One region of the Anaeromicrobium sediminis genome, then DNA from elsewhere that is predicted to be linked to it. Evidence: riboswitches for the same ligand, from Rfam matches in the RefSeq annotation. Region 1 holds a riboswitch; each other region holds the start of a gene.
The links. Region 1 has a riboswitch for glycine ahead of gcvT (glycine cleavage system aminomethyltransferase GcvT). Riboswitches for the same ligand answer to the same signal wherever they lie in the genome.
Positions count from the first base shown of each region.

Region 2: another riboswitch for glycine. It lies ahead of CCE28_RS04435 (GrdX family protein); the one in region 1 lies ahead of gcvT (glycine cleavage system aminomethyltransferase GcvT).
Region 3: another riboswitch for glycine. It lies ahead of CCE28_RS17040 (ACT domain-containing protein); the one in region 1 lies ahead of gcvT (glycine cleavage system aminomethyltransferase GcvT).

Region 1 is NZ_NIBG01000023.1:5,228-12,425, forward strand. It holds gene gcvPA (aminomethyl-transferring glycine dehydrogenase subunit GcvPA) at 1-870, shown strand, start outside; gene CCE28_RS18020 (PLP-dependent aminotransferase family protein) at 870-1,892, shown strand; glycine riboswitch at 2,204-2,304, shown strand; glycine riboswitch at 2,308-2,388, shown strand; gene gcvT (glycine cleavage system aminomethyltransferase GcvT) at 2,530-3,636, shown strand; gene gcvH (glycine cleavage system protein GcvH) at 3,760-4,146, shown strand; gene gcvPA (aminomethyl-transferring glycine dehydrogenase subunit GcvPA) at 4,182-5,522, shown strand; gene gcvPB (aminomethyl-transferring glycine dehydrogenase subunit GcvPB) at 5,522-6,973, shown strand; gene CCE28_RS18045 (formate--tetrahydrofolate ligase) at 6,987-7,198, shown strand, end outside.
Region 2 is NZ_NIBG01000002.1:326,897-334,094, forward strand. It holds gene CCE28_RS04425 (Na/Pi cotransporter family protein) at 1-1,456, shown strand, start outside; gene CCE28_RS04430 (DegV family protein) at 1,610-2,449, shown strand; glycine riboswitch at 2,561-2,667, shown strand; gene CCE28_RS04435 (GrdX family protein) at 2,841-3,209, shown strand; gene trxB (thioredoxin-disulfide reductase) at 3,242-4,189, shown strand; gene trxA (thioredoxin TrxA) at 4,206-4,526, shown strand; gene CCE28_RS04450 (glycine/sarcosine/betaine reductase component B subunit) at 4,586-5,872, shown strand; gene grdA (glycine/sarcosine/betaine reductase complex selenoprotein A) at 5,897-6,367, shown strand; gene grdB (glycine reductase complex selenoprotein B) at 6,612-7,198, shown strand, end outside.
Region 3 is NZ_NIBG01000020.1:11,672-18,869, reverse strand. It holds gene CCE28_RS17065 (aminotransferase class IV) at 1-135, opposite strand, end outside; gene pabB (aminodeoxychorismate synthase component I) at 144-1,505, opposite strand; gene CCE28_RS17055 (anthranilate synthase component II) at 1,516-2,094, opposite strand; gene CCE28_RS17050 (HD domain-containing protein) at 2,113-2,589, opposite strand; gene CCE28_RS17045 (THUMP domain-containing class I SAM-dependent RNA methyltransferase) at 2,873-4,021, shown strand; glycine riboswitch at 4,432-4,519, shown strand; gene CCE28_RS17040 (ACT domain-containing protein) at 4,657-4,929, shown strand; gene CCE28_RS17035 (PFL family protein) at 4,945-6,303, shown strand; gene CCE28_RS17030 (multicopper oxidase family protein) at 6,691-7,198, shown strand, end outside.

The DNA.
Region 1 (7,198 bases):
CGAAAATCCATTTTAATATCTAAGACTGTAAATCCACAGGTTAGAAGTGTTTTAAAGACTCACATGAAATATAGATATATAGATGTTATAGAAGTAGATATGGTAGATGGAGTTACGGATATGGACAAGGTAAAGGACCTTGTTAAGGATGATGTAGCTGGAATTATAATACAAAGTCCTAACTTCTTCGGGATCATAGAAGACTATACGGAGGCAGAAAAAATAATTCATGAAAAGAATGGATTATTAATTACTTATGTGGACCCTATTTCTTTGGGAATATTAAAAAGACCTGATGAACAAGGGGCAGACATTGTTGTAGGAGAAGCTCAATCCTTTGGAAATTCTTTAAATTATGGAGGTCCATTCTTAGGATTTATAGCTACTAAATCAGAATTAAGTAAAAATATTTTTGGTAGAAGAATTGATTTATCCATAGATGAAGAGGGAAGACAAGAATTTCATATGAAATTTCAAGGCAAGAGAGCATATATGGATAGATATAATTCCACATCACATAAATTACTAAATGTTTTGATTGGATCCATATATTTAAGTACCTTAGGAAAGAAAGGCTTAAGGGAAGTTGCAATTCAATGTGTGAAAAATTCCCATTATGCTTTTGATGAAATAACTAAGAGTGGTAAATTTAAACCTGTATTTAATAGACCCTTTTTTAAGGAATTTATGATTACTAGTGATTTAAATTCTAGTGAAATAAATGAAAAACTATTAAAGAAAGGAATCATTGGAGGATATGAAGTTCAAAGGGATTATGATGAATTAGAAAACAGCTTATTGCTTTGTGTAACAGAAAAGAGAAGCAAAAAAGAGATAGATAAACTTTCAAAGATACTGGAGGCCTTATAGTGGATAATTATAATAAATCAATTTTTCATATATCTAAACCTGGAAGAAGGGCTTATTTACTTCCACAAAAGAATATAAGTGATGAATATATATCAAATATAATACCGCCAGAATTATTGAGTGATCAGGAACTAGATTTACCAGAAGTAAGTGAATTAGATGTGATTAGACACTTTACTAATTTGTTCCATAAGGATGATAAAGTAGAAGAAGACTATGAAATTGAACTTCATAGCATAAAGAACAATCCCAAGATAAATGAGGATTTAGAAGCTATGAAAGAATTTAGCATGGTTCATCCTTATCAGTCAATTGAAACAGTTCAAGGGTCCCTTGAAGTAATATATAAATTAGATGAAATCCTAAGTAGGGCATTGAGTATGGATAGGGTATGCCTACAGGGAATGACAGGAGTACATGGAGAACTTATAAGCTTTATGCTAATGAGGGCTTATTATAATAGTATAAAAGAATTTAAAAGGACTAAAATAATAGTTTCTCATGTGGACTATAAAAATAGCAAGTCCATATTGTGTTTAGCCGGATATGAAGTTGTAAAAGTACAACTAGATGAAGAAGGAAGTATATGTATAGATTCCTTAAAAGAGTTATTAGATGATAAAATAGCTGCTATTATGCTTACCAATTCAATTGCGTTAGATTTAAAAAAGGCAAAAGAAATAGAAGAATTAGTTCACAATATAGGTGGATTAATACTTTATAATGGATGGAATATTAATTCGATTGATGAAATTATGGATTTCTCCTATGGACATATTGACATGATTCACTTTGATTTAAATAGGGCTTTTGGAAATTATTATGATTCTGGATGTGGCGCTATAGGGGTGAAGGAACATTTGGTTAAATTCTTGCCTATACCAATTGTTCACAAGGCTAATGATAAGTATATATTAGATTATGATAGGCCAGAGTCTATAGGTAAGATAAAAGGCTTTTATGGTAATTATAGAATGATTTTAAGGGCCTATACTCATATGTTGGCTAGGGGAATGAAGTAGAGAAATTATAAAAAACACAAAAGTGTCAAAAAAACTACTAACTAGGTAAATGAAATGAGAAAAAATGAAAATTATGCCTATAAAATAGAGAAAACCACATAAAATGGTATTAGAAAAAATATGGGCCACATAAGACTTTAATAGGATAAAGCCTAGTTATTACAATTAGTTCATGGAAATGGATTCTTATTTTCCTGACTATATTTGTAATAACTTCTAGAAGTTTCAAATGTGTTAAGTTAATATCAATTGTTGAAATATTCAGAAAAGTACTGTAATATAAATACAAATAATAAAATATGATTATCCAAATGAGGATAGCGTGAGATATCTTTAAAGATAGCCGAAGAAGCAATGTGGAAAAAGCCAAATTTTCACAGAAACTTTCAGGCAAAAGGATCGTTATCTGATGGGTCTCTGGAAAGTTGGATAGTTTCCACGCCGAAGGGGAAATACACCATAGGGTGTAGAAGCTCTCAGGTAAAAAAGGACAGAGGGATATGGAGGCATTAAAAATTGTCATGCCTTTATATCTCTCTTTTTAATTTCAAAAATATAAACAAGACTACATGTTATGCATAGAAGATGAGAATCATATTTAGTGTGATAAAAGAATTATTTAAGGAGGGGAAACGAAATGTCAAATCTTAAAAGAACGGCTCTTTTCAATGCCCATGGAAAGCACGGAGGAAAGATAATAGACTTCTCAGGATGGGAACTTCCAGTCCAATATGAGGGCATCACTCCAGAGCACGAAGCTACTAGAAATAAGGCTGGTCTATTTGATGTATCTCATATGGGAGAAGTGGAAGTTAAGGGTAAGGATGCCTTTAAATTCGTACAAAATTTAGTGACTAATGATGTATCTGCCCTTGAGGATAATCAGGTATTATATACATTTATGTGCTATGAAGACGGTGGAGTGGTAGATGATTTATTAGTATATAGATTTAATGAAGAACATTTTTTCCTTGTAATAAATGCTAGTAACGTGGATAAGGATTTTGACTGGATGAAGAAGAACTCAGATGGATATGATATAGATGTTGTGAATATATCAGAGGCGTTATCTCAATTGGCCATACAAGGACCTCATGCTCAAGAAATACTACAAAAACTAACAGATACAGATTTGACCGAGATAAAGTTTTTCTACTGTAAGAGAAATGTGAATGTGGCCGGAGCTAGCTGTTTGGTTTCAAGAACTGGATATACGGGAGAAGATGGTTTTGAAATATACCTAGACCATGACAATGCAGAAATGGTTTGGGAAAAACTTATGGAAGAGGGAAAAGATCTAGGGCTAAGACCAGTGGGTCTAGGAGCTAGGGACACTTTAAGATTTGAAGCTACATTACCCCTTTATGGGAATGAATTGACTAAGGATATAACTCCATTAGAAGCGGGCCTTGGATTCTTTGTAAAGTTAGACACAGACGATTTTATAGGAAAGGAAGCTTTGGTTAAGCAGAAGGCAGAAGGATTAAAGAGAAAAATAGTAGGTTTTGAAATGTTAGATAAGGGAATTCCTAGACATGGTTATGAAGTATGGGCAGATGGAAAAGAAATAGGATTTGTAACTACTGGATATGCTGCTCCTACAGTTAAGAAGAATATAGGATTTGCCATGGTTCCTATAGAGTATTCAAAACTAGGTACACCTATTGAAATAAAGGTGAGAAAAAGAATTTTAAAGGCTCAAGTGGTAAGTAAGAGATTTTACACTAAGAACTATAAGAAATAAAAGCTAAGATAGGTTTAAAAAACTATATTAGCTCAATAAAATTAAGAAAATTAAAAACAATCTAAATATGGATGTTGTTATGGACTATTATATTTAGAAAAAGTTATTAAGGAGGAATTTATTGTGAAAATAGTAGAAGGAATTTATTATTCAAAGGATCATGAGTGGATTAAGGTAGAGGGAAATGAAGCTTCTATAGGAATTACAGATTATGCTCAACATGCCCTAGGGGAAATCGTTTATGTGGAAATGCCTGAGGTTGATGATGAATTAAATGCTGGAGATGTATTTGGTGTTATTGAATCTGTTAAGGCTGCATCCGATTCTTACATGCCTGTGTCAGGAAAGATTACAGGAATAAATGAAGAATTAGAAGATTCACCGGAACTTTTAAATAATAGTCCTTATGAAAGCTGGATATTAAAGGTTGAAATCAGCGATTTATCAGAATTAGACAGTTTAATGGATCATGAAGACTATAAGGCATTTTGTGAAAGTGAAAGCCATTAAAAATTAGTTTCTATAAAGTATGGAGGAGGTAGCCTATGCATAGATATATTGCTAATACAGAAGCAGATAGAAAATATATGCTAAACGAAATAAATGCAGAATCTATAGATGATTTATTTAGTGATATTCCAGAAGAACTTAAGTTAGGTAGGGAGCTCAACTTAAAAGAGGGAATGTCAGAGATAGAAATCTTTAATCATATGAACGAAATTGCAAGTAAAAATAAGAGTATAAATGATTTAACATGCTTTTTAGGAGCAGGAGCATATGATCATTATATTCCTACTATTATAAAACACATGGTTTTAAGATCTGAGTTCTTCACTGCTTATACACCTTATCAACCGGAGATAAGCCAGGGAACGTTACAAGCTATATTTGAGTATCAAACTATGATTAGTGATTTAACGGGAATGGATGTATCTAATGCATCCATGTATGATGGTGCAACGGCTTGTGCAGAGGCAGCCATAATGGCTTGCGCAAATACTAGACGTAAATCAGTTTTAGTATCTAAAACTGTAAATCCTGAAACTAGAAAAGTGTTAAATACTTATATGAAATATAGAAACTTAGAAGTAATTGAAGTGGATATGACAGACGGAGTTACGGATTTAGAACATTTAAAATCTCTAGTAAGCAAGGAAACGGCAGGGGTTATAATCCAAAGTCCTAACTTCTTTGGAATAATAGAAGATTATTCTAAAGCTGGAGAAATAGTTCACGCAAATAAGGGGTTACTAATAACTTCTGTAGATCCAATGTCTTTAGCCATATTAAAGAATCCAGGATCACAGGGAGCAGATATTGTAGTAGGAGATGCTCAATGCTTTGGAAATGGACTAAACCTTGGAGGTCCATATTTAGGATTTATGGCAACTAAGTCAAAGTTAGCTAGAAAGATGCCAGGTAGAATAGTAGGAGAGTCTGTAGATGCAGATGGAAAGAGAGCCTTTGTTCTTACTCTTCAAGCTAGGGAACAGCATATTAGAAGATTTAAAGCTACATCTAACATATGCTCAAATCAAGGTTTAAATATGTTAATGGCAACTATTTATCTAACTACTTTAGGTAAAGAAGGATTAAAGGAAGTGGCTATGCAGTCGGCTCAAAAGGCACACTATGCCTTTGAAGAAATAACTAAGGGTGGTAAGTTTAAACCTGTATTTGATAAACCTTTCTTTAAAGAGTTTGTACTTACTAGTGATATGGATAGTACTAAGGTAAATGAGAAGTTACTGGGAGAAGGTATTCTTGGTGGATATGAAATAGGTAAAGACTATGAAGAATATAAAAATAGTTTAATGTTCTGTGTAACAGAAAAGAGAACTAAGTATGAAATAGATAAACTTTCAAGTGTATTGGAGGTGTTATAATGAGAAACTATGATAATTTAATCTTTGAAATATCTAAACCTGGTAGAAAAGCATATAAACTTCCTAAAAATGATGTGCCGGGTAAGGATTTATCAAGTATAATCCCAGCGGAGTTTTTAAGTGAAGAAGAGTTAAAATTACCAGAGGTAAGTGAGTTAGATGTAGTTAGACATTTTACTAATTTATCTAATAAAAACTATGGAGTAGATACGGGTTTCTATCCATTAGGTTCTTGTACTATGAAGTATAATCCAAAGATAAATGAAGACGTGGCGGGTATGGAGAAACTAAGTATGGTCCATCCATATCAACCTGAGAGTACAGTTCAAGGATCCCTTGAAGTTATATATGACTTAGGTGAAATGCTGGCTGAAATAGCAGGTATGGATAAGGTAACTCTACAACCGGCAGCTGGAGCCCATGGAGAGTTACTAGGTCTTATGCTAATAAAAGCATATCATGATAGCAGAAATGACTTTAAGAGAACTAAAATTATAGTTCCAGATTCTGCCCATGGTACTAATCCAGCTACTGCAGCTGTAGCTGGATATGAAATTGTGGAAATTAAATCAAATGAAGACGGCTCTGTATGTATGGATTCCTTAAAGGAAGCTTTAAGTGATGAAATAGCAGGGTTAATGTTAACAAATCCAAGTACATTAGGATTATTTGAAACAAATATTAAAGAAATAGCAGACTTAGTTCACGAGGCAGGCGGTCAATTATACTATGATGGGGCTAATATGAATGCCATCATGGGAGTTACAAGGCCGGGAGATATGGGATTTGACGTAATGCATTATAATCTACACAAGACATTCTCAACTCCTCACGGTGGAGGAGGTCCAGGAAGTGGACCTGTGGGAGTTAAGGAGCATTTAGCTAAATTCTTACCAGTCCCTGTAGTGGAGAAGAAGGATGATAAATATATCCTAGGCTATGATAGACCAGAGTCAATAGGAAAAATTAAAGGATTCTATGGTCACTATGGAATAATGTTAAGGGCTTACACTTATATCTTAGCCATGGGTAAGGAAGGCATAAAAGAAGTTAGTGAGATAGCCGTATTAAACGCAAACTACATGATGAATAAATTAAAAGAACATTATTATTTACCAATAGATCAAGTATGCAAGCACGAATTTGTATTAGGTGGTCTAGGAGATAGTCTACAAGTATCAACCCTTGATATAGCTAAGAGATTATTAGACTATGGATATCATCCACCAACTGTATATTTCCCACTTATAGTTAATGAGGCTATCATGGTGGAGCCAACAGAAACGGAAAGTCTAGAGACTATGGATGGATTTATTGAAACTATGATAAAAATTGCAGAGGAAGCTAAAGAAAACCCAGAAATGTTAAAGGGTGCACCATATAATACCCCAGTAAGAAGAATTGATGAGGCAAGGGCAGCTAGAAAACTTATATTAAAGTGGAATGGATAAGGGAGGTCTACCTATGAAAACTGATGTGCAAATAGCTCAAGAAGCAACTATGTTACCCATATTGGAAATTGCTAAGACACTAGGAATAAGCGAAGATGACGTAGAATTATATGGCAAGTATAAGGGAAAATTATCTTTAGATCTGTGTAAGAGATTAGAAGAAAAAGAAGATGGAAAACTCATATTAGTGACAGCCATAAACCCCACATCAGCAGGAGAAGGAAA
Region 2 (7,198 bases), on a different contig from region 1:
AGTCCAAAGTTCAAGTGCAACAACTGTAATGGTTGTAGGTTTTGTAAATGCTGGAATAATGAATTTAACTCAAGCAACTGGAGTTATTATGGGAGCAAATATTGGAACAACCATAACAGCTCAAATAGCGTCCCTAAAATTAAGTGAGATAGCTCCTATAGTTGTAGCAATAGGTGTAGGGGTTTGGTTATTTGCCAATGATAAAAAGATCAAAAACATGGCAGAAATATTAATTGGTTTTGGTATATTATTCATCGGAATGGATTTAATGAAGGATTCAGTAAAGCCATTAAGAGAGTATAGTGGATTTAAAGACATGCTTCTTTCTTTTGGAAATCATACATTTGTAGATTCTTTAATGGCCATATTCACAGGATTCTTTATAACAGCAGTAGTCCAAAGTTCAAGTGCCACAACGGGTATATTAATAGCCCTTGCTAGTGAAGGTTTACTACCTATAGAGGCAGCACTTCCGATTTTATTCGGTACAAACATAGGAACCTGTGTAACGGCTATGTTGTCAAGTATTGGTGCTAATAAAACTGCTAAAAGAGCCGCAATTATACATTTAATGTTTAACGTAACAGGTACAGTTTTATTTATGATAGCATTTAAAGGTCTTACAATAGACTTTGTTACAAAGATGACTTCACTTCCAGAGAGACAGCTTGCAAATGCCCATACTATATTTAATATAGCGAATACATTAATATTATTACCTTTTGCACCACTATTAGTTAGATTAGCAAATAAGCTAATACCAATACAAGATATAGAAGAAACAGAGCAAAAGGGTATTAAGTACCTTGATGATAGAATGTTAGAAACTCCATCAATAGCTATGGTTCAGGTAAATAAAGAAATATTAAACATGGCAAATATAGTGTTAGAAAGTTATGAGTTATCTATAAAAGCATTCTTTGAGGGTAGTGAAAAAATTGCTAAAGAAGCCTTTAAGCTTGAAAAGATTATAAATAATATGGAAAGATCCATAGGAGAATATTTAGTTAAATTATCAAATACATCCCTATCAGCGAGACAACATGAAATTGTAGATGGAATGTTTAATACTATAAACGATATTGAAAGAGTTGGAGATCATGCAGATAACATTGCAGAATTGGCCGTATATAAGAAAGACAATAAATTAGTATTTAGTGATAAAGGTATCAAGGAATTAGAAGAGATGCACGAGAGAGTTCTAAAGTCTTATAAGGAATCTATTTTAGCCCTAGAAACAGCTGACTTAAATACAGCAAGAAGAATATTAGAACGAGAAGGCGAAATAGATCATATGGAAAAATCATTAAGAGCTAGCCACATTGGTAGACTTAATAGACAAGAATGTACTACATCTTCTGGAGTTATATTCCTAGATATTATAAGCAATTTAGAAAGAATAGGAGATCATACAGCTAAGATTGCCTTTGCCGTATTAGATTTTCCAGATAGATAATATAAAATAGGTGTAATAGGGGTTAGGACCCTTATTACACTTTTTTAATTAGAATATTAAAATTTTAACATACTAAATAAAAAATGTTGTAAAAGACAAATCCTAATAATAAGATTATCTATAAGTAGGTACAAAATGAAAGGAGCATATTTCATGAAGATAAAAATAATAACAGATAGTTTGTCTGACATTCCCAAAGAAGTAGCCCAAAAATATGATATATGTGTATTACCCCTTAAAGTAAGATTTGGAGAAGTAGAATATGAAGATCAGGTGACAATAACTATAGATGAATTTTTTGAAAAGTTGGAAAAAAGTACAGAACTTCCTAAAACAGCGCAAGTTATACCTAGTGCATATATTGAAAAAATAGAAAAATATTTAAGTGAAGGTTATGAAATCATAATTATAAATGGATCCTCAAAGGTAAGTGGAACTCATCAATCGGCCTTAATAGCTAAGGATGCAACAGATCCAGAGAAAGTTCATGTGATAGATACTCTATCACTATCCTATGGATGTGGAATGATGGCTGTAGAGGCAGCTAGAATGGCTAAAGAAGGTAAAACAAAAGAAGAAATAATTGAAAAAATTAATAGTATGATAGATAGGGTGGAAGTATTATTTTCTGTAGAAACTCTAGAATATCTAAAAAAAGGTGGAAGATTAAGTCCTGCTAAAGCCATGATAGGAAATTTATTAAATTTAAAACCCATATTACATATTGAGGGTGGAGAAATAGAAGTTATGGATAAAGTAAGGGGTAGTAAAAAAATAATAAGGAAAATGATAGATATGTGTAGAAGTATGTCGCTTGATGGAAAAATAGGTTCAATTACCCTGATACATGGTAAAAATGAAAAAAGTTTCGAAAAAATGAAGGAAGAAGTGAGAGAAGAGTTAAAACCTGTGGAAATCCTTGAAAGTCGCATAGGGCCTACAATAGGCACGCATACTGGACCAAGCCTAATCGGGATTATATTTTTAAAGTAAAAAAAACTTGCATACTTGCATAAAAAAGATATTGATAAATTTTAAACTTTGTTCTATAATGAAATTGTGATAAGGACATAGAAAAAATTGTATAAAAAAATCGATTTCTGATTGATGGGTGTGGGAGAGAACTAAAATTAGTCGCCGAAGGGACAAACAAACTATGTTATTGCCAACTGGTTTGTGAATTTTTCAGGCAAAAGGACCGTACTCTGACAGAACTCTGGAAAGCTTTTTAAATAAAAAGCACCGAAGGAGCAATCCCCTATGGGGAGAATCTCTCAGGTTTACGACAGAGAAGCGTGGCATAATTATTTGCCATGCTTTTATTTTATTCAAAAGTGTCATAAAATAAAAATGATTGTGACTTTTTAGAAAGTTGGAGGATGAGATGAAAAGAATATTAGTGACGAATAACCCAAAAGTGAATGAAGAATTTTCCAAGGAAATAGATACTATTTACATGAAGGAAAAGGATTTCATTAAAGTACTAGAATTAGTTAGAGATAAGATTCATGGGGGACATAAGTTGCTTACACATCCACTATCATCAAGTATTAAACCAAATGAAACTCCTTATAAATCTGTATTGATTTCAAAAGAAGTGGCTAAACTAGATATGGAATCCTTAATGATTATAGAGAATTCATTAGAAAGTGCTAAAAAATTAATAAATGATAGGAAAACTCCTAATTGGACAGAAAGTATTTTAGAAGATTTTCAAGTCATTGATTTGTCAATAATAAAGAGTGCTATATAGTAAGAAAAAAGTAAAGTTTAAGGAGGATTAAAATGCAAAACTTATATGATGTGGTAATAGTAGGAGCAGGACCAGCTGGATTAGCTGCTGGGCTTTATGCATCAAGAGCAAAGTTAAAAACATTAATTCTTGAAAAGGGTAAAGTTGGAGGACAAATAGTTACTACAAATGAAGTAGCTAACTATCCAGGATCAATTGCAGATGCAACAGGACCTAGCTTAATTGCAAGAATGGTAGAGCAAGCAGAAGAATTTGGAGCAGAGAAGAAAATTGATTCAATAGTAGATGTAGATTTCACTGGAAAAGTTAAAGTTTTAAAAGGTGAAAAAGAAGAGTACCATGCAAAGGCAGTAATCATTGCAACTGGAGCACAACCAAGAAAGATTGGATGCAAAGGTGAAGTAGAATTAACAGGTAAGGGAGTTTCTTACTGTGCAACTTGTGATGCTGACTTCTTTACAGACTTAGAAGTATTCGTAATCGGTGGAGGAGACTCTGCAGTAGAAGAAGCAATGTACTTAACTAAATTTGCTAGAAAAGTAACAATTGTACATAGAAGAGATGAATTAAGAGCTGCTAAGTCAATTCAAGAAAAAGCATTTAAGAATGATAAAATGGAGTTTATGTGGGATACTACTGTAGATGAGATTAAAGGTGATGGAATTATTGAGTCTATAGTATTCAAAAACACTAAAACTGGTGAATTAACTGAGTATGAAGCACACGAAGATGATGGTACATTTGGAGTATTCCCATTCATTGGATTCTTACCTATAAGTGAATTATATAAAGGTAAAGTTAAGATGAACGAAGGTGGATACATTATGACAGATGATGATATGAACACAGACGTTGATGGTGTATTTGCAGCAGGAGATATTAGAGTAAAATCATTAAGACAGGTAATCACTGCGGCAGCAGATGGTGCAATTGCAGCTGTAACTGCAGAGAAATATATTGAACACAATTTTGGAGAATAAAAAGGAGGTAAACAAAATGTTAGCTGTTGATAAGAATACTTTCCAAGAAGAAGTTTTAGAATCAGATGGTTTTGTTTTAGTAGATTATTGGAGTGATGGTTGTGAGCCATGCAAGGCTTTAATGCCAGATATTGAAGCTTTAGCTGAGCAGTTTAGTGGAAAAGTAAAATTCACAAAACTTAATACAACTAAGGCTAGAAGATTAGCTATAGGACAAAGAGTTTTAGGACTTCCTACAATCGCTCTTTACAAAGGTGGAGAAAAGATTGCAGAAGTAACTAAAGACGATGCAAACAGAGCTAATATTGAAGCTATGTTAAATAATAACATTGGTTAATAACTTATATAAGTGGGAGCCCCACTTATATAAGCTACAATAAAAGGGAGGTGAGCTTTGTGCGATTAGAATTAGGTAAAATTAAGATCTCTGATATACAATTCGGAGAAGCTACAAAGGTAGAAAATGGAGTTTTATTCGTAAACAAAGACGAAATCGTTAACTTGGTTTTAGAAGACGAGCATATTAAATCAGTAGAGGTTGATATTGCAAAACCAGGTGAGGAGACAAGAATAACTCCGGTTAAAGATGTTATAGAACCTAGAGTAAAAGTTGAAGGAAATGGGGGAATATTCCCAGGAGTAATCAGCAAGGTAGACACTGTAGGTTCAGGTCGCACACATGTTTTAGAAGGAGCTGCTATTGTTACTTGCGGTAAGATTGTTGGTTTTCAGGAAGGGATTATCGACATGTCTGGCCCAGGTGCTGAGTATACACCATTCTCAAAGTTAAACAACTTATGTTTAGTAATTGAGCCAGTTGATGGTTTAAAGCAACATGAGTATGAGCATGCTGCAAGAATGGCAGGACTTAAAATAGCTACTTTCGTAGGACAAACTGGTAAGGATGTAACACCAGATGAGGTTGATGTTTATGAAACTAAGCCTTTATTAGAAGCAGTAAATGAATATCCAGATCTTCCAAAGGTTGGTTATGTATACATGCTTCAAACTCAAGGTCTTCTTCATGATACATATGTATATGGAGTAGATGCTAAGAAAATTGTTCCAACTATGTTATATCCAACAGAGATTATGGATGGAGCAATCTTAAGTGGTAACTGTGTATCTGCTTGCGATAAGAACACTACATATCATCACTTAAACAACCCAATCATCAAAGATTTATATGCTAAGCATGGTAAAGAGTTCAATTTTGTTGGAATCATTGCTACTAACGAAAACGTATACCTAGCAGATAAGGAAAGATCATCTAACTGGACTGCTAAGTTATGCAAGTACTTAGGATTAGATGGAGTTATCGTATCTCAAGAAGGTTTTGGTAACCCAGATACTGACTTAATAATGAACTGCAAGAAGATTGAAAACGAAGGCGTTAAAACTGTAATCGTTACTGACGAATATGCTGGTAGAGATGGTGCATCTCAATCATTAGCAGATGCTGATGCAAAGGCTGACGCAGTTGTTACAGGTGGAAATGCTAACGAAGTAATCACTTTACCACCTATGAAGAAGATTATTGGTATGTTAGATTACACTGATAAAATTGCTGGTGGATTTGATGGAAGTTTAAGCGAAGATGGAAGCATTACTGCTGAAATCCAAGTAATTACAGGTGCTACTAACGAATTAGGATTTAACAGATTATCTGCAACAGAATATTAAGAATTAGTAGAGAGGATGGTAACAATGAGTTTATTTGATGGTAAAAAAGTCATCATCATTGGTGACAGAGATGGTATACCAGGACCTGCTATGGAAGAATGCGTTAAGACTACAAATGCAGAAGTGGTATTCTCATCTACAGAGTGTTTTGTCTGAACGGCTGCAGGAGCAATGGATTTAGAAAATCAAAATAGAGTTAAGTCAATGACTGATCAATATGGCGCAGAAAACATGTTAGTACTTTTAGGAGCTGCAGAAGCTGAATCAGCTGGATTAGCTGCTGAAACTGTAACTGCTGGAGACCCAACATTTGCTGGTTGTCTTGCAGGAGTTGCATTAGGATTAAAAGTATACCACGTAGTTGAAGAAGATGTTAAATCTCAATTTGACGCTGACGTATACGAAGACCAAGTTGGTATGATGGAAATGGTTCTAGATGTGGATGAAATCGCATCTGAAATGTCTTCTATCAGAGACCAATTCTGCAAGTACTAAAAAGCCATATTTAGTATAAGCATTTAATTTTTAAATAATTTTTTAATAAAAATTATTAACTCTAAATTTTGATTATAAAACAAATTCATTGAACGAATCTCGTTGAGATTCAAAACATTACAATTGATTAGAAGTAAATTAAACGTGAAATTTAAAATAAATGTCTCATGGAGATTATCTACGTGAGAGCAAAATCTCTAAATTACAATTAATTTCCCAATAAAAATTAGAGAGGGGGGGAAATATGAGCAAGCTTAGAGTTGTTCATTATATAAACCAATTCTTCGCAGGTATAGGTGGAGAAGAAAAGGCTGATTACAAACCAGAAGTTAGAGAAGGTTTTGTTGGGCCAGGAATGGCTATCAACAATTTAATGAAAGAAGAAGCTGAGATCGTTGCTACAATCATTTGTGGTGACTCATATTTCAACGAAAATGTAGAAGAGGCTAAGGCCGAAGTTATAAAAATGGTGAAGGATGCAAACCCTGACCTATTTGTAGCAGGACCAGCATTCAATGCAGGAAGATATGGTGTTGCGTGTGGTACTATTTGTAAAGCTGTACAAGAAGAATTAAACATTCCTGTAGTAACAGCTATGTACCCAGAAAACCCAGGTTCAGACATGTACAAGAAAGACTTATACATATTAGAGACTGGAAACTCTGCTGCCGCAATGAGAAAAGCAGCACCTGCTTTAGCATCACTTGCACTTAAATTAGGTAGAGGAGAAGAAATTGGATCTCCTGAAGCTGAAGGATACATTAAAAGAGGTGTAAGAAAGAACATCTTTAGAGAAGAAAGAGGAGCTACAAGAGCAGTAAACATGCTTGT
Region 3 (7,198 bases), on a different contig from region 1:
TACCGGCATATTTATTTGAGTGGCAGATGAGGCTAATCGCTCAATGTGATCATCTAAAAACAGTAACTTAGAGCTTTCCACTTTTATAGTTTCAAATAGTCCATATCCATATTGATAGGCAAGTGAGTTTTTCATAATATTACCTACAACTTTAATGCATTCATCAAAGCTCGTGCCTTATGAAGGGATTCTTCGTATTCAAGGTGAGCATCAGAATCCCACACTATTCCACCACCAGCTTGGAAATATGCCTTATTATTTTTACAAAGGATAGTTCTAATCACTATATTAGTATCTATATCTCCATTAAATCCAATATATCCAATTGATCCCGTATAGAGATTTCTTTGAGTGGGTTCTAATTCATCTATAACTTCCATGGCACGAATTTTAGGCGCACCTGTAATAGAACCTCCAGGGAAAGAGTATTTTATACAGTCAATAGGATGAACTTCATCCCTTAACTCTCCCACCACTGTGGAAACTAAATGATATACAGTAGGATAAGTTTCTAGGGTAAATAACTCAGGAACTGATACGCTTCCTGACTTACAAACTCGTCCTAAATCATTTCTCTCTAAATCAACTATCATTAATAATTCAGATTTATCCTTTTCGCTGCTCAGTAGATCTTCGCTATTTAATTTATCTTCCTCAGGGGATTTTCCACGAGGTCTAGTTCCTTTAATTGGTCTAGTTTCCACATGATTATCTCTTATCTGAATAAATCTCTCTGGAGAAGAGGATAATATGTGATGGTCCTTTAAGTCCATAAATGCAGCAAAGGGTGCTGGATTTATATTTCTTAACTTAGAATATAAAGAAAGGGGTGATTGGGTCATATTTGCCGTAAATCTTTGAGTCATATTGGCTTGATATATATCACCACTTCTAATGTAATTTTTAATACTTTCTATGGCTTTTACATAATTTTCTTTAGTAAAGTTAGATTCTATAGTTACTTCATCCTTATTTTCTTCTTCTACAGAAGGCAGAGGCTTTTTACTTATAATATTTTCTATAAATTCTATTACCTTATTTTCATCATCCTTAATACCTAAAGAGCATATATATGTTTCGTCCTCAGTATGGTCCACTACTATTATTCCATCGTATAATCCAAAGTGACAATCATATATATTAACATCATCTAGGGCAGTTCTAGGTAGATTTTCTACGTGATGGCATAAATCATAGGAAAAATATCCAACGGCCCCACCTATAAAGGGAAGGGGAGAATCATATTTGAATTCGTATTTTTTCATAATATCTCGTAATTCATCAAAGGGATTACCTTTACAAACCCTAGTAGTATTACCCTCTTCAATGGTTATAGTTTCATTTTTACTTTTAAATACTAAGAATGGGTCAAATCCTATAAAAGAATATTTACCCAGTCTTTCCTTATCCATACCGCTATCTAGAATGAAGCTATAGGGATAATTTTTAAATAAAGTATATAGTTCAAATCCGTTATATTTAGTATCTATTTTTTTTATTTTCATCCTTAGTCACCTACTTTTTAGATTTAGCTCTCTTTAAGAAATTATGAAGTAGTTCCATTCCCTGCTCTGTAAGTATGGCTTCTGGATGGAATTGTACCCCTTCTATCATAAATTCCTTATGTTTTACACCCATAATTTCTCCTTCTTTAGTTAGAGAAGTAACTTCAAGACAGTCTGGTAACGTATTCTTATCTATGACTAGTGAATGATACCTAGTTACTTTAAGAGGATTGTTAAGTCCTTTAAACACGCCCTTATCAGTATGATCTATATTGTGAACCTTTCCGTGAACTGGTTCTAGCGCTTTTATTATTTTTCCACCAAATACTTGTCCTATAGTTTGATGACCTAGGCAAATCCCTAGGATTGGATATTTACCCTTAAGTTTTTCAACTACTTCTATACAAATACCAGCTTCATTAGGAGTACATGGCCCAGGAGACAGTACGATAATGTCTGGATTTAAATTTTCTATGTCCTCAATAGTCAATTCATCATTTCTTTTTACAACTACTTCTTCTTTTAATGAAGATAAATACTGAACTAAGTTATAAGTGAATGAATCATAGTTATCAATCATTAATATCAACTAAAACAGCTCCCTTATTTAATATGTGAGTTTTGGTAGTGTGTTTTTGAATTTTTTACATTCCTTGAGTGCCTTACAGTCTAAACATAATCTAGATTTTTTATCTGCTTCATAAATTATAAAATCTAAATCTGATTTTAATAAATCCTTATTTCTATGACTTTTTATAGCCTGCTTTATTAAACCTATTTCTTCCTGAGAAAATAAACTATCTTCAAGGATAGGCACACATAAATGAGCAGAGGCTACTGCATGGTCTATATTTTCCTCGTATTCCATAAACCTACCAATATCATGGAGTAATCCTGCTGCGTATATTATTTCCTTTTCTAAGGATAGATTTTTTTCTAATGAAAGAATATACGCTACTCTAGATACGTCAATAAAATGTTGTAGGGTATGACGGCAAAATATTCTGTCTTTTTCACACATGTTTATTCTATTTAAGTATTCCTTGTACTTTTCATTTTCTAATATTTTGTTTACTCTATTCATATGATTTCTCCTGAGTATTTAAGGATTTGTTAACAACTTTAATTTCTAAACTATCTCCCTATATAACTTACTTTGTCTAATTTTATCATTATTTATTATTTACAATCAATATAGATAAATTAATAACAGTAGAAAAGGGAATATTTATCCTTAAACCTATGAATTTAGATAAATTTTGACATTTTATATATTATAAAAAATACGTCAACAATTAGTCAACAAAATTAATATTGATTAACCATATGTGTTATAATACTAAAGAATAACATATAGGAGAGATAATATGGAATTAACTTTAATTGCAACGGCAACCTTTGGGTTAGAAAAATTAGTAAAAATAGAAGTGGAAAACTTAGGATATGAAGTAATAAAAGTAGATAATGGTAAAGTAGAATTTAAGGCAGAGGAAAGGGATATTCCCATATTAAATATGTGGCTTAGGGTAGCAGATAGAGTATTAGTTAAAATGGGAGAATTCAAGGCTACTACCTTTGAAGAATTGTTTCAAGGAGTTAAAAAATTACCTTGGCATGAATGGATCGGTGAAAATGACAAATTTCCTGTAAACGGAAAGAGTGTAAAGTCCACATTATTTAGTATATCTGACTGTCAGGCCATAACTAAAAAGGCCATAGTAGAAAAATTAAAATCTCAATATAAAGTAGATTGGTTTAAAGAAACGGGTGCAGAATATGGAATAGAAGTAGCTCTTTTAAAGGACATAGCTACAATTACCATAGATACATCTGGTGTAGGATTACATAAAAGAGGATATAGGGAGACGGCCAATGAAGCTCCCCTTAAAGAAACTCTAGCAGCAGCCATGGTAATGATAAGCAGATGGAGAGGGGACAGAGCCCTTATAGATCCATTTTGTGGTTCTGGAACTATAGCTATAGAGGCAGCTATGATAGGTAAAAATATAGCCCCAGGTCTGGAAAGAAGTTTCATATCAGAAAACTGGTCAAGAATACCAAAGCAAGCTTGGAAAGATGCTAGAACTCATGCCCTTAAATCTATTCGTCAAGATATTGAATTGGACATATATGCATCAGATATAGACCCTAAAACTATAAAGATAGCTAAAGATAATGCATATAATGCAGGTGTAGACGAGTGTATTAAATTTGAATCACATGATATGGGAAAGATCCATTCTGACAAGGAATATGGATATATAATCAGCAATCCTCCCTATGGAGAAAGATTAGGGGAGAAGGCAGAAGTTCAAAGACTTTATAAGAGAATGGGGAAGAGCTTTTCAAAATTTAAAACCTGGTCAAAATATATAATAACTTCTGATGAAGAATTAGAGAAGTTATATGGTAAGAAAGCAGATAAAAAGAGAAAATTATTTAACGGTAGAATTAAGGTAGACTACTACCAATTCTTTGGCCCAAAGCCACCGAAAGAATATTTTAATAATAAATAGATGAGATATGAAGGTTCTAGTTTTTTACTCATAAAAAACTAGAATCTTTTTTGCTATGGAGAGAAATTATATGTAAGCTAGGCTTATGTGGACCTACTACATTTCCATAAATCAAAACGTTTCACAGGCAAGTCACTATCAGACTATAGAGTGTGAATGTTATAGTTAGGATAGAAGGTTCATAATTGTTTGCAGCAAAGGATGTTCTGATGTTCCACCTGCTGAAAAATTTTTGATTTATAAAAACTTGTAGGTGCTATGATTTATGGAGCTTACAACTAAAAGGTATATACGTCTCAAAAATGTATTTTTAAATTTGTAGTTGCGTTACATTTTAGAATTGTGTTATAATTCTCTACATAATTTCATAGTGCCGGTTGAAGATAGCGGAAGTTTTTGCGACCGTTATGGGACGGGCCTCTGGAGAGACTCATATGAGCACCGAAGGGGAAAGCCAGCAATGGTGAAACTCTCAGGTAAAAGGACAGGGGATAATTAATAATGAAAAAGGGTGTATTCCTATGGATACATACTTATTTTTCATTTATAATTTTACTTTCTAGAGACCGATCATTTTGATTGTGTCTCTTTTATTTTTAAAAAAATTATATTCAATAAAAGAGGAGATGTGTTTTATGAAGGGCGTTATTACAGTAATAGGAAAGGATAAGGTTGGTATAATTGCAAAGGTTACTTCTGCTTTAGCAGAAAACAATATAAATATTTTAGATATTAGCCAAACTATTTTGCAGGATTACTTTACCATGATTATGATTGTAGATTTAAAAGATAGGAAAGATTTCTTTAAAGATATAAAAGACAATCTTGAAAAAGTGGGTAGAAGTATAGGTGTTTCTATTAAAATACAACATGAAGATGTATTTGATTCTATGCACAAAATTTCATAATGGGAGATGATGACAATGAGTAAATTTAAAAATATAATGGAAACAATTCAAATGATTGAAAAGGAAAAACTAGATATTCGAACTATTACCATGGGGATATCCTTACTAGATTGCTGCCATACAGATGGAAAACAATCGCGGATTAAGATTTACGATAAAATTACAAGATATGCAGAAAACCTAGTAAAAGTGGGAGAAGAACTTGAAGCAGAATATGGAGTACCTATTATAAATAAGAGGATTTCTGTAACCCCCATATCATTAGTTGCCCAAACAAGCAATGATAAAAATTATGTAGAGTTTGCAAAGACACTAGATGAGGCGGCAAAGGCAGTAGGCGTTAACTTCATTGGTGGTTTTTCAGCCCTTGTTCAAAAGGGATATTCAAGGGGAGATAGGATTCTTATAGATTCAATTCCAGAGGCCCTTTCTGTTACAGAAAGAGTGTGTTCTTCAGTAAATATTGGAGACACCCGGTCGGGTATAAATATGGATGCAGTTGCCCATATGGGTAAAATCATTAAAAAGACAGCTTATCTTACGAGGGATCAAAATAGTATAGGATGTGCTAAGCTTGTTGTTTTTGCTAATGCAGTAGAAGATAATCCTTTCATGGCAGGAGCCTTTCATGGAGCTGGAGAAGGGGAATGCGTCATAAATGTAGGTGTAAGCGGACCAGGAGTTGTAAAAGCAGCACTAGAAAAGGTAAAGGGTGCTCCCTTTGATGTGGTGGCTGACACCATAAAGAAAACTGCATTTAAAATAACGAGAATGGGAGAATTAGTAGGGAAGGAAGCCGCAAATAGGCTGAATGTTCCCTTTGGAATACTAGATTTATCCCTTGCACCAACTCCTGCTATAGGAGATAGTGTGGCAAGAATTTTAGAAGAAATGGGTATTGAAAGCTGTGGGGGACACGGTACTACAGCGGCCTTAGCCCTTTTAAACGATGCTGTTAAAAAGGGAGGAATTATGGCTTCTTCCCATGTGGGTGGATTAAGTGGAGCATTTATCCCTGTTAGTGAAGATGAGGGAATGATAAAGGCTGTAAAATCTGGTTCACTAAATATTGAAAAATTAGAGGCAATGACGTGTGTCTGCTCAGTAGGTCTTGATATGATCGCCATTCCTGGCGATACTCCAGATGAAACTATTTCAGCTATGATTGCCGATGAAGCGGCTATTGGAGTAATAAATCATAAAACAACTGCCGTAAGGATTATTCCCGTTTATGGTAAAGGTCTCGGAGATGAAGTAGTATTTGGAGGTCTTTTAGGAAGTGCTCCTATTATGGCCGTAAGTAAATTTAGTAGTGTTGATTTTATAAATAGAGGAGGAAGAGTTCCAGCCCCAGTTCATAGCTTCAAAAATTAAGGGAGACTATTATTTGTTTTTAGAATATATAGGGTAACGGAATGGGATTAGGCTTGAAAATTTGATTTTATAAGCCTAGCCCTATTTTCATCTGCCAAAACGGCATAATAATATAAAAGGCTAATTAATCACTTTTTTGGCCAAGCCTCATATTATATAAGTGAGAAGGGACAACTTATTCTCAAATATTTATATAAAAAGGAGGCGATAGGGATGACAAAACCATTAGATCCAAATATCATCCCTAAATATGTTAATCAATTGTTTATTCCACCTGTATTTAAACCTACCATTGTAAAAGATCCGATTACAGGTGAAGATATAAGTCATAACTATACAATTAGTATGACCCAATTTATGCAACAGCTCCTTCCGCCTATGTTTCCTATGACAACTGTCTGGGGATTTGAAGGTACTGTGGAAGATCCGTGTATAGGTGAGATTTCTTGTTTCCGTAGTACACCAGGTGCTACCTTTGAAGCTGTTCGAGACATACCCGTAAATGTGCAGTGGGTAAATAACATTACCGAACCAAATTTGTTTGCGGTAGATCCAACACTACATTGGGCAAATCCTAATAATATGCCAAGACCAATACCACCATTTTTACCATTTCCTCCAGGATATGCTTTAGCCCAGAGTCCAGTTCCTCTTGTGGTACATTTACATGGGGCAGAGGTTAGATCTGATTCAGATGGTCATCCAGAGGCATGGTTTACGGCTGGAGAGGAAAAAAAAGGTGAGGCATTTTCCAAGTCCCGTTTTACCTATCAAAACACACAGGAGCCAACTACACTTTGGTATCATGATCATGCACTAGGAACCACACGTCTTGGCGTATATGGAGGCTTCGCTGGAGCCTATCTACTAAGAGATCCAAACAATAAAATATCTC